DNA from 2 places in the Pandoraea sp. CB10b_02 genome. Region 1 is predicted to be linked to the other one. Evidence: predicted binding sites of a transcription regulator. Region 1 holds the regulator's gene; the other holds the start of a gene.

Region 1 (10,360 bases):
CACGTATTGTTGGCGTTGTTCGGCAAGCATGTTCGGACAGTGTCGGTTGAACTACGAATTCATTTTGTCGACGGCGGCACCGAGGTGGCGCCGCCCGCACCGTTGCACTTCGGCGCCTCGCGCATTATCCCTGCAATGCCACGCGCAGCCCCAGGCCGATGAAGATCGCTCCGGCCGCACGGTCGAGCCAGCGTCCCGCGCCGGGCCGGCGCTTGAGCCACGTGCCGAGCACACCGGCGAACCAGCCGTATGCGCTGAACACGACGATGGTCTGCGCCATGAACACGAGGCCGAGCAGCAGCATCTGCCAGCCTGGGTGCGACGCATCGGCGCTCACGAACTGTGGCAGGAACACCAGAAAGAACAGCGTGACCTTCGGATTGAGCATGTTGGCGAACACGCTCTGGCGGAACACCGCGCCAAGCGGCTGCGCCCGGGCCTCGCTTGCCAGCGCCATTGCGCCTCGCGCGCGCAATGCCTTGATGCCGATCCAGAGGAGATACGCCGCACCTGCGAGCTTGATCGCCTCGAACGCCCACGGTGACGAACGCAGCACCGCCGCAAGGCCGATCGCCGCGATGCTCGTGTGAAAGAGGCAGCCGAAGGTGAAGCCCGCCGCGGCGGCAAGACCCGCCCGGCGGCCCTGCGCAATGCCCCGCGCGATGACCTGCATGTTGTCGGGCCCGGGCGCGAGCGTAATTGCCACCGAGCTCAGCAGGAACAGCCAAAGGTTGGGCATCGGGACGTCCGGTTCATGGGTGAGGTTGCACGGGGTGCGTCAATGGCGAATGCCGCAAAGTCAGTGGCCCTCGAAGGAGCACAGCAGGAATAGCGGCAGGCCCGCCTCGCTGATGAGGCGCGAGCCGCCCAGCTCCGGCAGGTCGACGATGGCCGCCCCTTCGATTACCGTCGCGCCCAGGCGCTCGAGCAGTTTCTTGCCGGCGAGCATCGTGCCGCCAGTGGCGACCAGATCGTCGATGAGCAGCACGCGATCGCCCGGACCGCAGGCGTCGGCATGGATTTCGACCGTCGCGCTGCCGTACTCGAGTTCGTACTCCTCGGCGACCGTTTGGTAAGGCAGCTTGCCTTTCTTGCGAATGGGGATGAAGCCGATGTTCAGCTCATAGGCCAGGATCGAGCCGAGAATGAAGCCGCGGGCGTCCAGTCCGGCGACATAGTCCGGGCGCTGCGCCATGTAGCGATGCACGAACACGTCGATCAGCACCCGCAGGGTTCGCGGGTTCTTGAGCAATGGCGTGATGTCGCGAAACTGCACGCCCGGCGAAGGCCAGTCCGGCACGGTGCGAATCTGGCTCTTGATGTAGGCGGCAGGGGACTCGTCGATCTGCACGGGGATCCTTGTTTCGGTACTGAGAGGTAACACGCCACATTATGCCAAAAAGGCCCGGTGGCCCCGCCCCGCTGTCGGCGTGGCGGGCTCTCATGCGTGCGCGGGCGTCCGGACACGTGCCCCCGCGCACCGCCTTCCAACTCCTTACGCGCTGCTTACCTGCTGCTCGTCCGCTGCTTACCGGTTGCTTACCCGTTGCCCAGCAGGCGCTGCTCCGCGAGCACCAGCTTGTCGGGCAGGCCGCGCAGCACGACGATGTCCTCGGCCATGAGCCGCGTCTCGGCCACGGGCTCCACGCCCCGGATGCCGTGGCGCCGGATCGCCGTGACCGTCACGCCGAGCTTGTCGAGCCGCAATTCGCCGAGCGTGCGGCCGACCGCGTCGGCGTTCAGTGTGAGCGGCACCGACTGCAGCCGCACCTGTTCGCGCTCGCCGCCTTCGTCTTCGTCGTCGATGCCGTGGAAGTAACCGCGCAGCAGGCTGTAGCGCTCGTTGCGCGCCTGTGCGACGCGGCGCAACACCCGGCGCATCGGCACGCCCATGAGCACCAGCGCGTGGGAGGCGAGCATCAGGCTGCCCTCCACGATCTCGGGCACCACTTCGGTGGCGCCGGCGGCAATCAGGTCGTCGATGTGCGTGTCGTCGACGGTGCGCACGACCACCGGCAGGGTCGGCTCCAGCGCCTGCACCTGCGCCAGCACCTTGAGCGCCGCCGGCGTGCTGTCGTATGTCACCACGATACCCGCGGCGCGGTGGATGCCCGCGGCGACCAGCGCCTCGCGCCGGGCCGCGTCACCGAACACGACCGTCTCGCCGGAGCGCGCCGCCTCCATCACGCGGTCGGGATCGAGGTCGAGCGCCACATAGCCAATGCCCTCCTGCTCGAGCATGCGCGCGAGGTTCTGCCCGCATCGGCCATAGCCGCAGATGATGACATGGCCCGAGGTCTTGATGCTTTGCGTGGCGATGCGGGTCATCTGCAGCGACTGCATCATCCATTCGTTGGCGACGAAGCGCAGCGCGATGCGATCGGCGTTGATGATCAGGAAGGGCGCGCAGAGCATCGACAGTAGCATGCCCGCGAGCACCGCCTGCGACAGCGACGGGTCCAGCAGTTCGCGGTCGATCACCAGATTGAGCAGCACGAAGCCGAACTCGCCGGCCTGCGCAAGGCCCAGGCCGGTGCGGATCGCCGTGCCCGGCGGACTGCCGAACACGCGCGCGAGACCGGCGATGAGGGTGAACTTGACGAGCAGCGGGCCGACGAAGAAAAGCAGCACGAGCAGCGGCTGCTTCATCACGATCGCGGGATCGAGCAGCATGCCCGTGGTGATGAAGAACAGGCCGAGCAGCACGTCGCGAAACGGCTTGATGTCGTCTTCCACCTGGTGCCGGTACGGCGTCTCGGCGATCAGCATGCCCGCGATGAACGCGCCGAGCGCCATGGACAGACCGAGATGCTCGGTAATGTAGGCAAGCCCCAGCGTGAGCAGGAGCAGGTTGAGCATGAACAGCTCCTGCGAGCGCCGCGCCGCGACCACGTGAAACCATCGGCCGACGAGCTTCTGTCCGAGCCAGAGCAGCAGCGCCAGTGCGCCGGTGATCTTGAGCGCCGCGAGCGACAGCGCCAGGACCAGCGCCTTCGAGTTGCCGCCCAGCGCGGAGATCACGATGAGCAGCGGCACCACCGCGAGGTCCTGGAACAGCAGCACGCCCATGATGTTGCGGCCGTGCTCGGTCTCCAGCTCGAGCCGCTCGGCGAGCATCTTGGTGACGATCGCGGTGGAGGACATTGCCAGAGCGCCGCCCAGCGCCACCGATGCCTGCCACGAGAACGACCAGAACAGGTTGACGAGCGCGCCCAGGCCGAGCGCGATGAGCAGCGTGCCCAGCACCTGGGATACGCCCAGGCCGAGCACGATGCGTCGCATGCTCTTGAGCTTGGGCAGCGAGAATTCGATGCCGATCGAGAACATCAGGAAGACAACGCCGAATTCGGCGAGGTACTGCACGCGCTGCGAGTCGGCAGCCAGCCCGAGCGCGTGCGGGCCGATCACGATGCCGACGCTCAGATAGCCGAGCATGGGCGGCAGATGAAGCATGCGGAACAGCACCACCCCGAGACAGGCGGCAAACAGCAAGACGAGTGTGAGTTCGAGCGGCGATGCCATCAGCGAAGGTGGATTTCCAGAGAGAAGCGCGAAACTGTCATGACCGGATGTCATGCAAGTGCCGTGCCAGTTTGCGTCCGGGCGGCGGTCTCCATCGGGAAACCAGGCAATATCCGAACGTGCCGGGGCCCTGTCCGATGCGCGCGGGGCCAGGCCTGGCGCGGCTGCACCTCGGCGCCGCATCCGTTTTGATATACTCCGCGCATGATAGCGAAAATCAATCCAGGCCGGGCGCTCGAGGTTGCCCGGGAGGTGTTGCGCACGGAAGCCGACGCCATCGAACGCGTCTCCGCGCACCTCGACGATAGCTTCTTCGAAGCCGTCTCGCTGCTGCTCGCCTGCCGCGGACGCGTCGTCGTCACCGGGATGGGCAAGTCGGGCCACATCGGCCGCAAGCTGGCCGCCACGTTCGCCAGCACCGGCACGCCCGCATTCTTCGTTCATCCTGCCGAAGCCAGCCACGGCGACCTCGGCATGATCACGGCCGACGACGTCGTCGTGGCGCTCTCCAACTCCGGCGAGACCGGCGAAATCGTCAGCATTCTGCCGACGATCAAGCGCCTTGGCGCGAAGCTCATCGCCATGACGGGCAACGCCGCGTCGAGCCTGGGGCGGCTCTCGGACGTGCATCTGGATGCGCACGTCGACAAGGAAGCCTGCCCGCTGGGCCTCGCGCCGACTGCCAGCACCACGGCCGCCCTCGCGCTCGGCGACGCATTGGCCGTCACCCTGCTCGACGCACGCGGCTTCGGCGCCGAAGACTTCGCCCGCTCGCACCCAGGCGGCGCGCTCGGACGCCGCCTGCTCACTTTCGTGCGCGACGTGATGCGCACCGGCGATCGCGTCCCGCGCGTGCGCTCGGACGCGAGCCTGTCCGAGGCGCTGCTCGAGATGACCGCCAAGGGACTCGGCATGACGGCCATCGTCGATGGCGACGATCAGGTCGTGGGCATCTTCACCGACGGCGACCTGCGCCGCCTGTTCAAGCGCACGCTGGACTTCAGCACGCTCAGGCTGGCCGACGTGATGAAGGCCGGCCCGCGCACGATCGGCCCCGACCAGCTCGCGGCGCAAGCGGCCGAGTTGATGGAGCGCTTCGGCATCACGCAACTGCTCGTCACCGAGAACGGCCGCCTCGTCGGTGCGCTGAACGTCCACGACCTGTTCGCCGCGAAGGTCGTGTGAGTCCCCGCCCTCAAGCCCCTGGTTCTTGCCGATGAGTCAGCCCAGCCACACCCCGTTCACCCATTTCGACGTCGCCGACGCGAGCGCGCGCGCCGCGCGTGTGCGCGTGATGGTCTTCGACGTCGACGGCGTGCTCACCGACGGCGGCCTGCGTTACGGCCCGGCCGGCGAAGTCATCAAGACGTTCGACTCGCTTGACGGTCACGGCCTGAAGCTGCTCGCCGAGGCCGGCATCGTCACGGCGATCATCACGGGGCGCCAGTCCGATATCGTCGCCAGGCGCGCGGCCGATCTGCGCGTCGCACATGTATACCAGGGCGTGCACGACAAGCGCGAAGCGTTCGAGGACCTCTGCGCCAAGGTGTCGGCCGCCCCCGAGGCGTGCGGGCACATCGGCGACGACTGGCCCGATCTGCCCGTGCTCACGCGCGTGGGCTTCGCGGCCTGCCCGGCGAACGCCCACGTCGAAGTGAAGGCGCGCTGCCACTGGATCGGCGCCACGCGCGGCGGCGAAGGCGCCGTGCGCGAGCTGTGCGACTTCATCCTGCGCGCGCAGGGACGTTACGACGCCCTGCTTGCCGAAGCACTGGCCTGACGCCCCGAGGAAGCCGCCCCGCTCATGGCCATTCAACGCGTCTCGCCCGCCTCCCTGATCGCGATCGCCGTGCTCGCCTGCCTCGCGGCCGGCACGTACTGGCTCGTGCAACGCACGCTGCCGTCGAACGCCGATCGCACGCCGTATGTGAAGCAGCACATCCCCGATTACTACGCCGATGACATGGTGATCTCCATGCTCTCGGCGAGCGGCCAGACGCAGTACCGCGTCAACGCCGTGCACATGACGCACTTCGAGGACGACCAGACCACCGCCATGACGCTGCCGGCGGTGCGCGCCTTCACCCCCGACCAGCCGGAAGTGACGGCCACGGGCAAGCGCGGCACGCTCAATGCCGACATGTCGGTCGTCGACCTGTACGACAACGCTGTCGTGGTGCGTCAGCCGGGACCGCGCGACCCCGAAATGCGCGCGCTCTCCGAGCATTTCCAGGTGCTGGTGAACGAGGACATCGTGCGCACGGAGAAGCCTGTCCAGCTCTATCGCGGCGCCTCCGTCATGTACGGTGACGGCATGATTTTCAATAACATCACGCGGGCCGTACAATTGCTCGGCAACGTCCACGGCACCATCCAGCCGGCGGAACTGAGCAACAAACGTCCGGCACCGCCCGCCGCGCCGAGCGCGGCCCCCCAGACCAAACAGGGCCCCAAGACCCCATGATCGATCGCCGCAACCTGCGACCTGCATCCCGATCGCTGCGTGCGCTGCGCACGGTGGCCGCTGCCTTCGCAGCGCTCGCCGTCTTCGGCGCACTGGCCACGCTGAGCGCGCCGCTCGCGCACGCCGAGCGTGCCGACCGCGACAAGCCGCTCAACATCGAATCGGATCACATGAGCTATGACGACCTCAAGCAGGTCAACATCTTCACCGGCAACGTGACGATGACCAAGGGGACGATTCTCCTCAAGGCCGATCGCGTCGAAGTGACTCAGGATCCGGAGGGCTATCAGTACGCCACGGCGTTCTACAAGCCGGGCGGCCCGCTCGCGTACATGCGCCAGAAGCGCGACGGCGTGGACGAGTACATCGACGGGTGGGGCCAGACGATCTATTACAACGGCAAGACCGAAGTCGCCACGCTCACCACGCAGGCCACGCTCAAGCGGCTGGCCGGCGGCACGCGCGTGCTCGACGAGATTCACGGCAGCGTGATCACCTACGACACCTACAACGAGGTCTACACCGCCAACAGCGGCGCCGATCAGGTCAACGCCAACAATCCGAAGGGCCGCGTGCGCGCCACGCTCGCGCCGCGCAACGCCACCGGGGCCAACCAGGCGCAGCCGGGCGGGGCGAGCAAGCCCGCCGCGGCGCCCAAGGGCGACCTGCCGCCGCTGTCCCCCTCCAAAAGCATCGGGAATCCGCGTGAGTAATCCTGCCAGCAACGCCTCCAGCATCAATCCGGGCGCCGGCCCGTCGGGCAAGCCGAGCGCGCTCGTCGTGCGCTCGCTCAAGAAACAGTACGGCGCGCGTACCGTCGTCAAGGACGTCTCGCTCGACGTGAAGAGCGGCGAGGTCGTCGGCTTGCTCGGGCCGAACGGTGCGGGCAAGACCACCTCGTTCTACATGATCGTGGGGCTGGTGCCCGCCGACGACGGCGAAATCCAGCTCGACGGCAATCTCATCAGCGAACTGCCGATCCACGAGCGCGCCCGCATGGGCGTGTCGTACCTGCCGCAGGAAGCGTCGGTATTTCGCAAGCTCACGGTCGAGGACAACATCCGCGCCGTGCTCGAACTGCAGGTCGATGCCGCCGGCAAGCCGCTCAAGCGCGACGAGATCGAGCGCCGCATCGAGGCGCTGCTCGACGAACTGCAGGTGAGCCATCTGCGCGAGAACCCGGCAATGTCGCTCTCGGGCGGCGAGCGCCGTCGCGTGGAAATCGCGCGTGCGCTGGCCACGCAGCCCCGGTTCATCCTGCTCGACGAACCCTTCGCCGGCGTCGATCCGATTGCCGTGCTGGAAATCCAGCGCATTGTGCGCTTTCTGAAAGACCGTGGCATCGGTGTCCTGATTACCGACCACAACGTGCGCGAGACGCTTGGCATCTGCGATCACGCCTACATCATCAGCGAAGGCTCCGTGCTGGCTGCCGGCACCCCCGACCAGATCGTGGCCGACGAAAGCGTGCGGCGCGTCTATCTGGGCGAGAATTTCCGGATGTAAAGGAAATTTTTCGCATGTAAACCCTGCCCCCGATAGGGCGCCGGGCCGGTTCCGTTGGCGTGACAAAGCCTCTACAATGAAGGCGAGACACGCTATGAAACCGACTCTTCAACTTCGCACCTCGCAGCACCTGACCCTCACGCCGCAGTTGCAGCAATCGATTCGGTTGTTGCAACTGTCGACGCTCGAACTCCAGCAGGAAGTCGAGCACGCCCTTACCCAGAACCCGATGCTCGAGCGAGAAGACGACTGGCTCGCCGGCTCGGTGCGCGTGGGCACGGACGGGTCGCTGCGCAACGAACGGAGCACGTCGGCGAGCAGCAGCAACGACGGCCCCGACACCGCCAACGGCCACGACGACGCCCGCGAACTCGACGGCGAAACCCGCTTCGAGGACGGGGCGAGCGATAACGGCAGCGACTGGAGCCTGAACGATTTCGCCCGGACGGGCAGCGCTTCGGACGACGACGACAACGCTCGCCCCCAGCTGCACGTCGATCATCCCAACCTTCGCGAGCACCTGCTCGCCCAGTTGCGCGTGACCAAGGCCAGCCCGCGCGATCGCGCGCTGGTCGAATTCCTTATCGAATCGCTCGACGAAGACGGCTATCTCGGCACCACGCTCGACGAAATTCAGGCGGAAATGCCCGAAGAGCTGGCGCTCGAGACCGAGGAGATCAACGCCGCCCTCGCGCTGCTGCAGAGCTTCGATCCGGCGGGCGTGGGCGCCCGCAATCCGGCCGAATGCCTGCGTCTGCAACTGCAGCGGCTGCCCGCGAGCGGCGTTCGCACGCTTTCGCTGCGCATCGTCTGCGATCACCTGGAATTGCTCGCGGCACGCGATTACACGCGGCTGCGCCGCCTGCTCGGCGTGAGCGAAGACGCACTGCGCGCCGCGCACCAGCTGATCCGCTCGCTCGACCCGTTCCCGGGCGCCGCCTACGGCTCGCCGCCCGCCGATTACGTCGTGCCGGACGTACTGGTGCGCAGGCAGGGCAGCGGCTGGAGCGCCGAGCTCAACCCGGAAGTCATGCCGCGCCTGCGCATCAACGAGATGTACGCGCGCATCCTGCGCAACAACCGCAACGACCCGGGCACCGGCAATCTCCAGCAGCAGCTCCAGGAGGCGCGCTGGCTGATCAAGAACATCCAGCAGCGGTTCGACACGATCCTGCGTGTGGCGCAGGCCATTGTCGAGCGTCAAAAGAACTTCTTCACGCATGGCGAAATCGGCATGCGGCCCTTGGTTTTACGTGAGATTGCTGATACGCTGGGTTTACATGAATCCACGATTTCACGCGTGACTACGAGTAAGTACATGCTCACTCCATTTGGAACCTTCGAGCTCAAGTACTTCTTCGGGTCGCATGTGGCCACCGAAGCCGGAGGGGCTGCGTCGTCGACAGCCATCCGCGCCCTCATCAAGCAACTGATAGGAGCAGAAGACCCCCAAAGCCCCCTTTCCGACAGTCGTATCGCGGAGCTGCTGGCAGAGCAAGGATTCGTGGTTGCGCGGCGCACCGTCGCGAAGTACCGCGAGGCCATGCGAATCCCCGCAGTGAACTTGCGCAAATCTTTGTAGGACAGTCCTGGTGCGCCATGTTGGCTCGCTGGGGCATCACGCCGCAGTGCGACATTGCGTCACGTCAATGGCTCGCACTCCCGCTAGCCAGCGCCGCTCATGACGCGGCCTGCACTTCGGCATTTCAGCAAGGAGAGCAGCTATGAATCTGAAGATCAGTGGACACCATCTCGAGCTCACGCCGTCCCTGCGCGAATTCGTCGTCAACAAGCTTGAACGCGTGTTGCGGCACTTCGACCAGCTCATCGGCGCCGAGGTGATCCTCTCTGTCGATAAGACCAAGGAGAAGGCCGGACGCCAGATCGCCAGCGTCACCGTGTATCTCAAGGGCAAGGAAATTTTCGTCGAAAAGTGTGACGAAAATATGTATGCCGCCATCGACAAGCTGATCGACATGCTCGACCGCAAGGTAATGCAGTACAAGGACAAGGTGCAGAATCATGGTCGCGAAGCCCTCAAGCATCAACAGCCGCCCGAGGCGGAACCGCTCCAATAATTCCTTTCCGGCGAGGTAGTCGCATCGACTGTCACTGACGCAAGCCCGCACGGAACCACACGAGCGAATCTACGTCTGTCATAAGTCTGGCATCACCCACCGCGGGGCCGTTGAACGGCCCCTTTTGTATGGGGCGACGCGTCTCGGCTGACGCGCCTACGGGTGGTCTATAATGCGAGGTCAATCGGGGGTTGGAGGGCGACTACGCGTTCGCCCGCATTACAAGATGAACCGTTTAGTCAAACTCTTACCTGCGTCCAATATCCTGCTTGGACTGTCCGTCACCAGCAAGAAGCGTGTCTTCGAGCAAGCCGGGCTCCTGTTCGAGAACAACGCCGGACTGTCGCGCGCGCTCGTCACCGACGACCTGTTCGCGCGCGAGCGCCTGGGTTCGACCGGGCTCGGCGAAGGCGTGGCGATCCCGCATGGCCGCATTAAGGGACTCAAGCATCCGATGGCGGCTTTCGTGCGTCTGGACGACCCGATTCCGTTCGAGGCGCCCGACGGCCAGCCCGTCTCCCTGCTGTTTTTCCTGCTCGTGCCGGAACAGGCCACGCAGCAGCATCTCGAGATTCTGTCCGAAATCGCGCAGTTGCTCTCCGATCGCTTGATGCGCGAGACATTGAGCAACGCGCCCAGCGCCGACGACGTTCACACGGCCCTGGCGAACTGGCAGCCCTGAGCCGCCGCCAACTTCGAGTCCCGTAGCTCCCATACTCAACCGAACGAGGCGACGCGGTGGAACTGACCGGCATCAACGCGCAAAGCATTTTCGATGACAACGCCGCGA
Region 2 (6,507 bases), on a different contig from region 1:
TTGCGAAGTGCTTTACGAGCCAAACTTTGCCCCCGATAGTGTTGTGCCTCGATTTTTTGCGGTGGTCCGCCGCATGATTTTTGGTCGAGTCGGACAAGCGTACGACATCGAAACTCGGGGCGCAGTCTAGCGTAAACCCATGGGCCGATAGCTGGTAAGGGGGCGTGCGCTGATAAAACTCCGAAGGCAGTGTTCGGATGTCGCCGGCGGAGGATCACGTGCGAGGTGCCTCGCAGCGAGACATGCGCAATGAACTGAGCGTGGGCCCAGAGAACTGTCCCAACTCTCAACGGAAGCACGTGGACGGTCCTGATATTAGACGCTGTCTAATATCAGAACTGCGAGGGCAAAGAAAAAGGGCTTAGCATCGCTGCTAAGCCCTTGAATTCTTTGGTGGGGCGTGAGTGACTCGAACACTCGACCTACGGATTAAGAGTCCGCTGCTCTACCAACTGAGCTAACGCCCCAACGAGACCGAGATAATATCGGCTCTTATGCATGGGGTCAACCCTTAATGGTGAAAATCCGCGAAAAAGGCCCTAGGCGAGCAGCGGAACGAGTTCGAATGCCAGCACGGCGAGGACGGCGCCAACGACAACGAGAAGCGAGCGCCAGCACATTCGGATGGCCCCCTTGCAGGGCATCGCACCCACGACGATCGCGCCGAACACGGCAAGCGCGAACATGCTGACGAGTTGAGCGTTGGAAAGGTGGGGCATGATCATTGCCGATCTCCCTGCCGCAATCACGCGAGTTGGAACGCGTTTCAAGTATAGAAAGCGGCCCTTTCCAAGCAAAGCGGCGCGGCAACCGGGATTTCCCCAGTGCCGCGCCGTGCGGTGCTGCGATGCGATGTATCCGAATTCGCGCTGTGCTGACGTCGCACGCGAGCGCCCGGGCCCGCCGGACGCCGCGCGTGGATCGTCATCGCCGTGAGCGCGTTATTCCGGCAGATCGAGAATCAGGATGATCGTCCAGGCGTCTTCGCCTTCGTGATGATACTGACGCTCGACCACGATGAACGGTTGCTTCTTGTCGCCCTGACCGAGGAACAGCACGTCGCCCTCGGCCGGCATGCATTCGATCGGCGGCAGGGCGAGAGGGGTGCCCTTGGGGACGAGACGTTCGGCCTTCTTCGCTGCGCGCTCCGTCCACTCGATATCGAATTCGATCTGACTCACCGGATGATCCTGTTTATGCAAATTGAAACGGCTGCATGGTAGCACGCAGCCTGCGCGCACCAACGAAAAAAGCCCGCTCCCTGGGCGGGGAGCGGGCGAAAGTCCCATGCGATAACGGGGAACGCATGGGGACAGGAGATGCGCCCGTAGGCAATCCGGTACGGCATGCCGGACCCGAGGGGAAGTGAGCGGGTACGGCGTGCGGCCCGGTTGCCCGATAAGGCGTGGGCGCGCGCCTGTCGGTGGGACGATACGAAGGGATGAAACGATGAAGTGGCGAGGTCGCAAGATGACAAGGTGACGCAACGCAGGCAGGCGATGCCTCCTGCCTGCGCGCGTCATGCCGCATTGCCGGATCACGGCAACACGGCGAGGGGCGGTGTGACTCGCGCCGGACGGCCCCGGGAACATCCAGACATCCGATGCGATTCGTTCGCGCGGCGCACGCGATGCCATCGACGCGCTGCGCGTGCGGCAACGATCGCCGGGACCACGCACCGCGACGTCAGGCTTGCGCCATGCGGCCGCGTGAACTTACGGATTGGAGCGCCGAATTTCGCCGTTCTGGCGCGCCTGCACGAGTTCCTGATAGACCTGAGCGCGGCTCTTGGCCGGCGCCTGGCTCTTGAACGTGGCAAGGGCCGGATACTCGTAGTCATTTTGCGGGATCAGTTCCTGAGCCCGGGCGTCGGCCAGTTCCTGCCTTACCTGGTCACGGGTGATCTGCGAGGTTTGCGGCACCCACGCAAGTTGCGAACCTTCAGGATAGGCGTCACTGGTGCGTGCGGCCTGGGCGAAAACCGAACCTGCGGCGGCAGCCAACATGGCCGAGACGAGCGCCGAAGCGATGAGCTTGCGATTCATGGCGATAACTCCTGTTCTTCTGTGTTGCGGGGGCGCGCAATGCATGGGTACCGGCTTTGCCGGTATGCGTTGTGCGCGACCGTTGAAGGCAGTGTAGGCCTGGGGCTATCGCAGAAAAACGGCAATTGAGCCAATAAATAATTACGCGAATCGCAACAATCGAGGCGCGGCTATCGAGTGGGCGCCCACCGGAAGGCGGGGGAAGGCGGGGGAAGGCGGGGGAAGGCGGGGGGGCGGTCGGGAAGGCGGCCGAGCCGGACGGACATTGCGCTCGCGGCAACCCGAAGCCGACACGAAAACGCCACCCGAAGGTGGCGTCGGTACGTGGCCGGCCGGGCTGAGACAGATGCGCGATACTCAGCGTGTCGCAATGGCGACGGCCGCGCCGGCCATGACCGTGCCGGTGGCGCGGTTCAGGCGTCGCACCGCGCGTGCCGAACTGAGCAGGCGTCGCGCCCGGGCGGCGAGCACGATATAGGTGCCGAACACGAGCGTGAGCACCGCCAACGTGACGCCGACGACTTCGAGATAACCGAGCGCCGTCACGCGCTGGAGATCCAGCAGGTTGGGCAGCAGCGCGAAATAGAACACGACCACTTTCGGATTGCCCATCGTGACCGACAGGCCGCCGAGAAAGAGGCGCCACGATCGTTCGCGCGGCACGGCGGCCATCGGCTCGGTCGGCGCAATCGCCGGGGCGTGCCACATCTTCCATGCGAGATAGAGCAGATACGCCGCCCCCGCGTACTTGATCGCGAGGAATACGCCCGAGAACGTGTGTGCCAGCGCAGCGACGCCGAGCACCGCGAGCGTGAGCCACACGACATCTCCGATCGCCACGCCGGCCGTGAAGGCGATGGCGCCCTGCGTGCCGCGCCCGAGCACGCGCGCGACGATCGCGGCAATGCCGGGCCCCGGGGTGCCGGCGCCCACGAGCAGGGCCAGCGCAAAAGTCAGCAAATGTGTCCAGTCCATCAGCGCGTCTCCTCGCTTCGACGACAAGTCATCATGCACGAGAGCGCGGCCGCGCCGTGCGCTCGATGCTCACATCGATCCGTTTCGCCTCAGGCCCCGATCCACGGCAGACCGCGGAAGCACCACCCGCTCACTTGCTTGCGGTGTCCGGCGCTGTCCTTGTCGCCTTCGAAGCCCTCGAGAATGTCGAACGACTGCGTGTAGCCCGCTTCGTAAGCCACCTTCGCCGCGGCCTTCGAGCGCGCAGCGCTGCGGCACAGGAACAGCAGCGGCGTGTTCTTGTCCTGTGCCTGCGACGCGAGTTGCTCGAGGAAATGCTCATTGGGCACGCCACCCGGGTAACGCACCCATTCGACGTTGGCGTACTGGCCGTCGGGGACTTGCGGGCGGCCGACCCAGTCGAGTTCGGCGCGCGTGCGAACGTCGATCAGACGCACGTTGGGATCGGCGTTGAGCAGGGCCAGCGCCTCTTCCGGCGTCACGGCACCCGCGTAGGCGAGCTGGCCGCTGGCGCGGCGTTGGGCGGCTTGCTCGAGAATGGCTTTGGCGCTTGTCATATTGCTGTGATCTCGTTGGTCGATGGTTTGTCCTGCATTCTAGCGTGCCCTCGCAGCGAGATGCGCTTTGCGTGACATCCGGTCGTCTCCCGATACGTCACGAGGCCGTCCGCTACGTGCCGAGGACGTCCGATACGTCCGATACGTCCGATACGTCCGATACGTCCGAGCGTCGGATACGGCGGACGGCGGATATGCCAGATACGGCGCACCGCGGACGGGCTCGGCCCGCGTTTCGACACGACGGCGTTTCAGGACGAAGGCATCAAAGCGGTGCGTCGCAATGCACGATGACGGGTCGCGAATGTCGTCTGGCAGCACTAAAAAGGTGCATAATCGCAATATGCCCCATATTGGGGATGTGGGAACCGGAAATGCACCAAAGTGGGGAATGCCGGTCCGCGAGCAGGGAATTCGGGCGAGCGCGCCCTCGCCCGGTTATTCCTTTAGAAATCAGGGGGACGGCGCGCGGCGAACCGGACATCCGGTCAGAGGTGAGGGGGTGGCACGCTTCCTGCTTATCACTGGCGAATCCGAACACGGAGTTCGTTAAGAGGGTGCGGCGATGCGGGCGACGAGCGCCAGCAGCGCCAGATTGAATCTTTCGGGAGATAGCATGAGCAAATCTGTGGCAGATGTGATGAATCTGGTCAAGGAAGAAGACGTCAAGTTCGTCGACTTCCGCTTTACCGATACGCGCGGCAAGGAGCAACACGTCTCGGTGCCGGTGTCGCACTTCGACGCCGACAAGTTCGAGAGCGGCCACGCGTTCGACGGTTCGTCGATCGCCGGTTGGAAGGGTATCGAAGCCTCGGACATGCTGCTGGTGCCGGACGCCAACACTGCCTATATCGACCCGTTCTACGAAGAAAGCACCCTGGTGCTGACCTGCGACGTGATCGAGCCGGCCGACGGCAAGGGCTACGACCGCGATCCGCGCTCCATCGCCAAGCGCGCCGAAGCCTACCTGAAGAGCACGGGGCTGGGCGACACCGCCTTCTTTGGTCCGGAGCCGGAGTTCTTCATTTTCGACTCGGTCCAGTGGAACACGGACATGTCGGGCACGTTCGTGAAGATCAACTCGGAAGAAGCGCCGTGGTCGTCGTCGAAGGAATTCGACGGTGGCAACACCGGCCACCGTCCGGGCACGAAGGGCGGCTACTTCCCGGTGGCGCCGGTCGACACGTTCCAGGACATGCGCTCGGAAATGTGCCTGCTGCTCGAGCAACTGGGCGTGCCGGTCGAGGTGCACCACCACGAAGTGGCGGGTCAGGGCCAGAACGAAATCGGCACGAAGTTCTCGACGCTGGTTCAGCGCGCCGACTGGACGCAGATCCTGAAGTACGTCGTGCACAACGTGGCGCACAGCTACGGCAAGACGGCCACGTTCATGCCGAAGCCGGTCGTGGGCGACAACGGCTCGGGCATGCACATCCACCAGTCGATCTGGAAGGATGGTCAGAACCTGTTCGCCGGTAACGGCTACGGCGGCCTGTCGGAGTTCGCGCTGTACTACATCGGCGGCATCATCAAGCACGCCCGCGCGCTCAACGCGATCACGAACCCGTCGACGAACTCGTACAAGCGCCTCGTGCCGCACTTCGAAGCGCCCGTGAAGCTGGCCTATTCGGCCCGCAACCGTTCGGCCTCGATCCGCATTCCTTACGTTGCCAACCCGAAGGGCCGCCGCATCGAGGCGCGCTTCCCGGATCCGATGGCCAACCCGTACCTGGCCTTTGCCGCCATGCTCATGGCCGGCCTGGACGGCGTGCAGAACAAGATCCACCCGGGCGAGGCTGCCGACAAGAACCTGTACGACCTGCCGCCGGAAGAGGATGCCAAGATCCCGACCGTGTGCTCGAGCCTCGAGCAGGCGCTGGAGTACCTGAACGAAGACCGCGAATTCCTGACCCGAGGCGGTGTGTTCACCGACGGCATGCTCGATTCGTACATCGCGTTGAAGACGGACGAAGCGCGTCGTGTGGCCATGACCACGCACCCGCTCGAGTTCGAACTGTACTACTCGCTGTAAGCGAATCGCCGCGCAGGGAATGCGCCGGCATGACGGAACGCCAGCGGCCGACCGTCATGCTCGACAAGCACGGGGGGATGGCCGCGGCCGTCCCCCTTTTTTGTCTGCGGCGCGTTATAGACCATGTAGCCCTTCATGAACCTATCGCCTGGATCCCTGATGAAAAGTGTTCGCGCTGCTGCGAAGGGAACGGCCGGGAACGGCTCGCCGTCGGCGTCCGACGACTCCGCGCTCGCCGGGGCGGCGGGTGCGTCCCCCGAGACGACCGATCTGCGCGCGGCGGCAGACGCCGCCGAGCTGTGGGAAGCGCGCCTCGCGGCGACCGGCATGCTCCCCGGCCTCGAAGCCTTGCCCACCGTGCTGCTGGTGCTGGAGAAGTACACGCTGCGCGTCGTCTTCGCCAATCCGGCGGCCGAAGCGCTGCTCGCGCTCTCGCGCCGCTCGCTCTCGCAGATGACGTGGAACGACGTGTTCACCAACGGCGACGTGCTCGCGTCGACGATGTCCGAGCTCATCGGCAATCACTTCCAGTCGACGCGCCTCGATCTGGTGCTCGAACGCACCGCGCAGGAGCCGCTGCACACGCACGCGATCGTGGCCGCACCGGAAGCGGCGCCTGACTTCGTGATCGTGGAGCTCATCGAGAACGAGCAGAAGCTCAAGAACGAGCGTGAGGAGCGCATCATCGATCAGGCCTTGATGAACAAGCAGCTCATTCGCAATCTGGCGCACGAGATCAAGAACCCGCTGGGCGGCATCCGTGGCGCCGCACAACTGCTCGAGTTCGAGCTCGAGCAGCGCGAGCTGCGCGAGTACACGCAGGTCATCATCAAGGAGTCCGACAGGCTGCAGACGCTCGTCGATCGCCTGCTCGAGCCGCACCGGCATCCGTACATCG

Evidence for each region. Region 1 encodes sigma-54, which starts transcription at its own class of promoters, with help from an activator protein. Its sites were predicted from a motif close to TGGCANGNAANCTGCTTT; they were not measured.
Region 2: glnA (type I glutamate--ammonia ligase) is a predicted target of sigma-54. The motif match lies at 4,081-4,098, and genes of this name have one in related genera.

What each region holds. Positions count from the first base shown of each region.
Region 1 covers NZ_NJGW02000004.1:104,922-115,281, forward strand. Annotated here, with positions in the region: gene CDN36_RS05560 (DeoR/GlpR family DNA-binding transcription regulator) at 1-30, opposite strand, end outside; gene CDN36_RS05565 (LysE family translocator) at 125-739, opposite strand; gene CDN36_RS05570 (adenine phosphoribosyltransferase) at 800-1,351, opposite strand; gene CDN36_RS05575 (monovalent cation:proton antiporter family protein) at 1,540-3,522, opposite strand; gene CDN36_RS05580 (KpsF/GutQ family sugar-phosphate isomerase) at 3,727-4,707, shown strand; gene CDN36_RS05585 (KdsC family phosphatase) at 4,739-5,302, shown strand; gene lptC (LPS export ABC transporter periplasmic protein LptC) at 5,327-5,986, shown strand; gene lptA (lipopolysaccharide transport periplasmic protein LptA) at 5,983-6,699, shown strand; gene lptB (LPS export ABC transporter ATP-binding protein) at 6,722-7,492, shown strand; gene CDN36_RS05605 (RNA polymerase factor sigma-54) at 7,587-9,074, shown strand; gene hpf (ribosome hibernation-promoting factor, HPF/YfiA family) at 9,217-9,570, shown strand; gene ptsN (PTS IIA-like nitrogen regulatory protein PtsN) at 9,797-10,252, shown strand; gene hprK (HPr(Ser) kinase/phosphatase) at 10,309-10,360, shown strand, end outside.
Region 2 covers NZ_NJGW02000009.1:199,823-206,329, reverse strand. Annotated here, with positions in the region: gene CDN36_RS12285 (hypothetical protein) at 1-23, opposite strand, end outside; tRNA gene CDN36_RS12280 (tRNA-Lys) at 392-467, opposite strand; gene CDN36_RS12275 (hypothetical protein) at 540-725, opposite strand; gene CDN36_RS12270 (hypothetical protein) at 942-1,181, opposite strand; gene CDN36_RS12265 (DUF4148 domain-containing protein) at 1,716-2,045, opposite strand; gene CDN36_RS12260 (LysE family translocator) at 2,403-3,020, opposite strand; gene CDN36_RS12255 (rhodanese-like domain-containing protein) at 3,110-3,577, opposite strand; gene glnA (type I glutamate--ammonia ligase) at 4,194-5,609, shown strand; gene glnL (nitrogen regulation protein NR(II)) at 5,880-6,507, shown strand, end outside.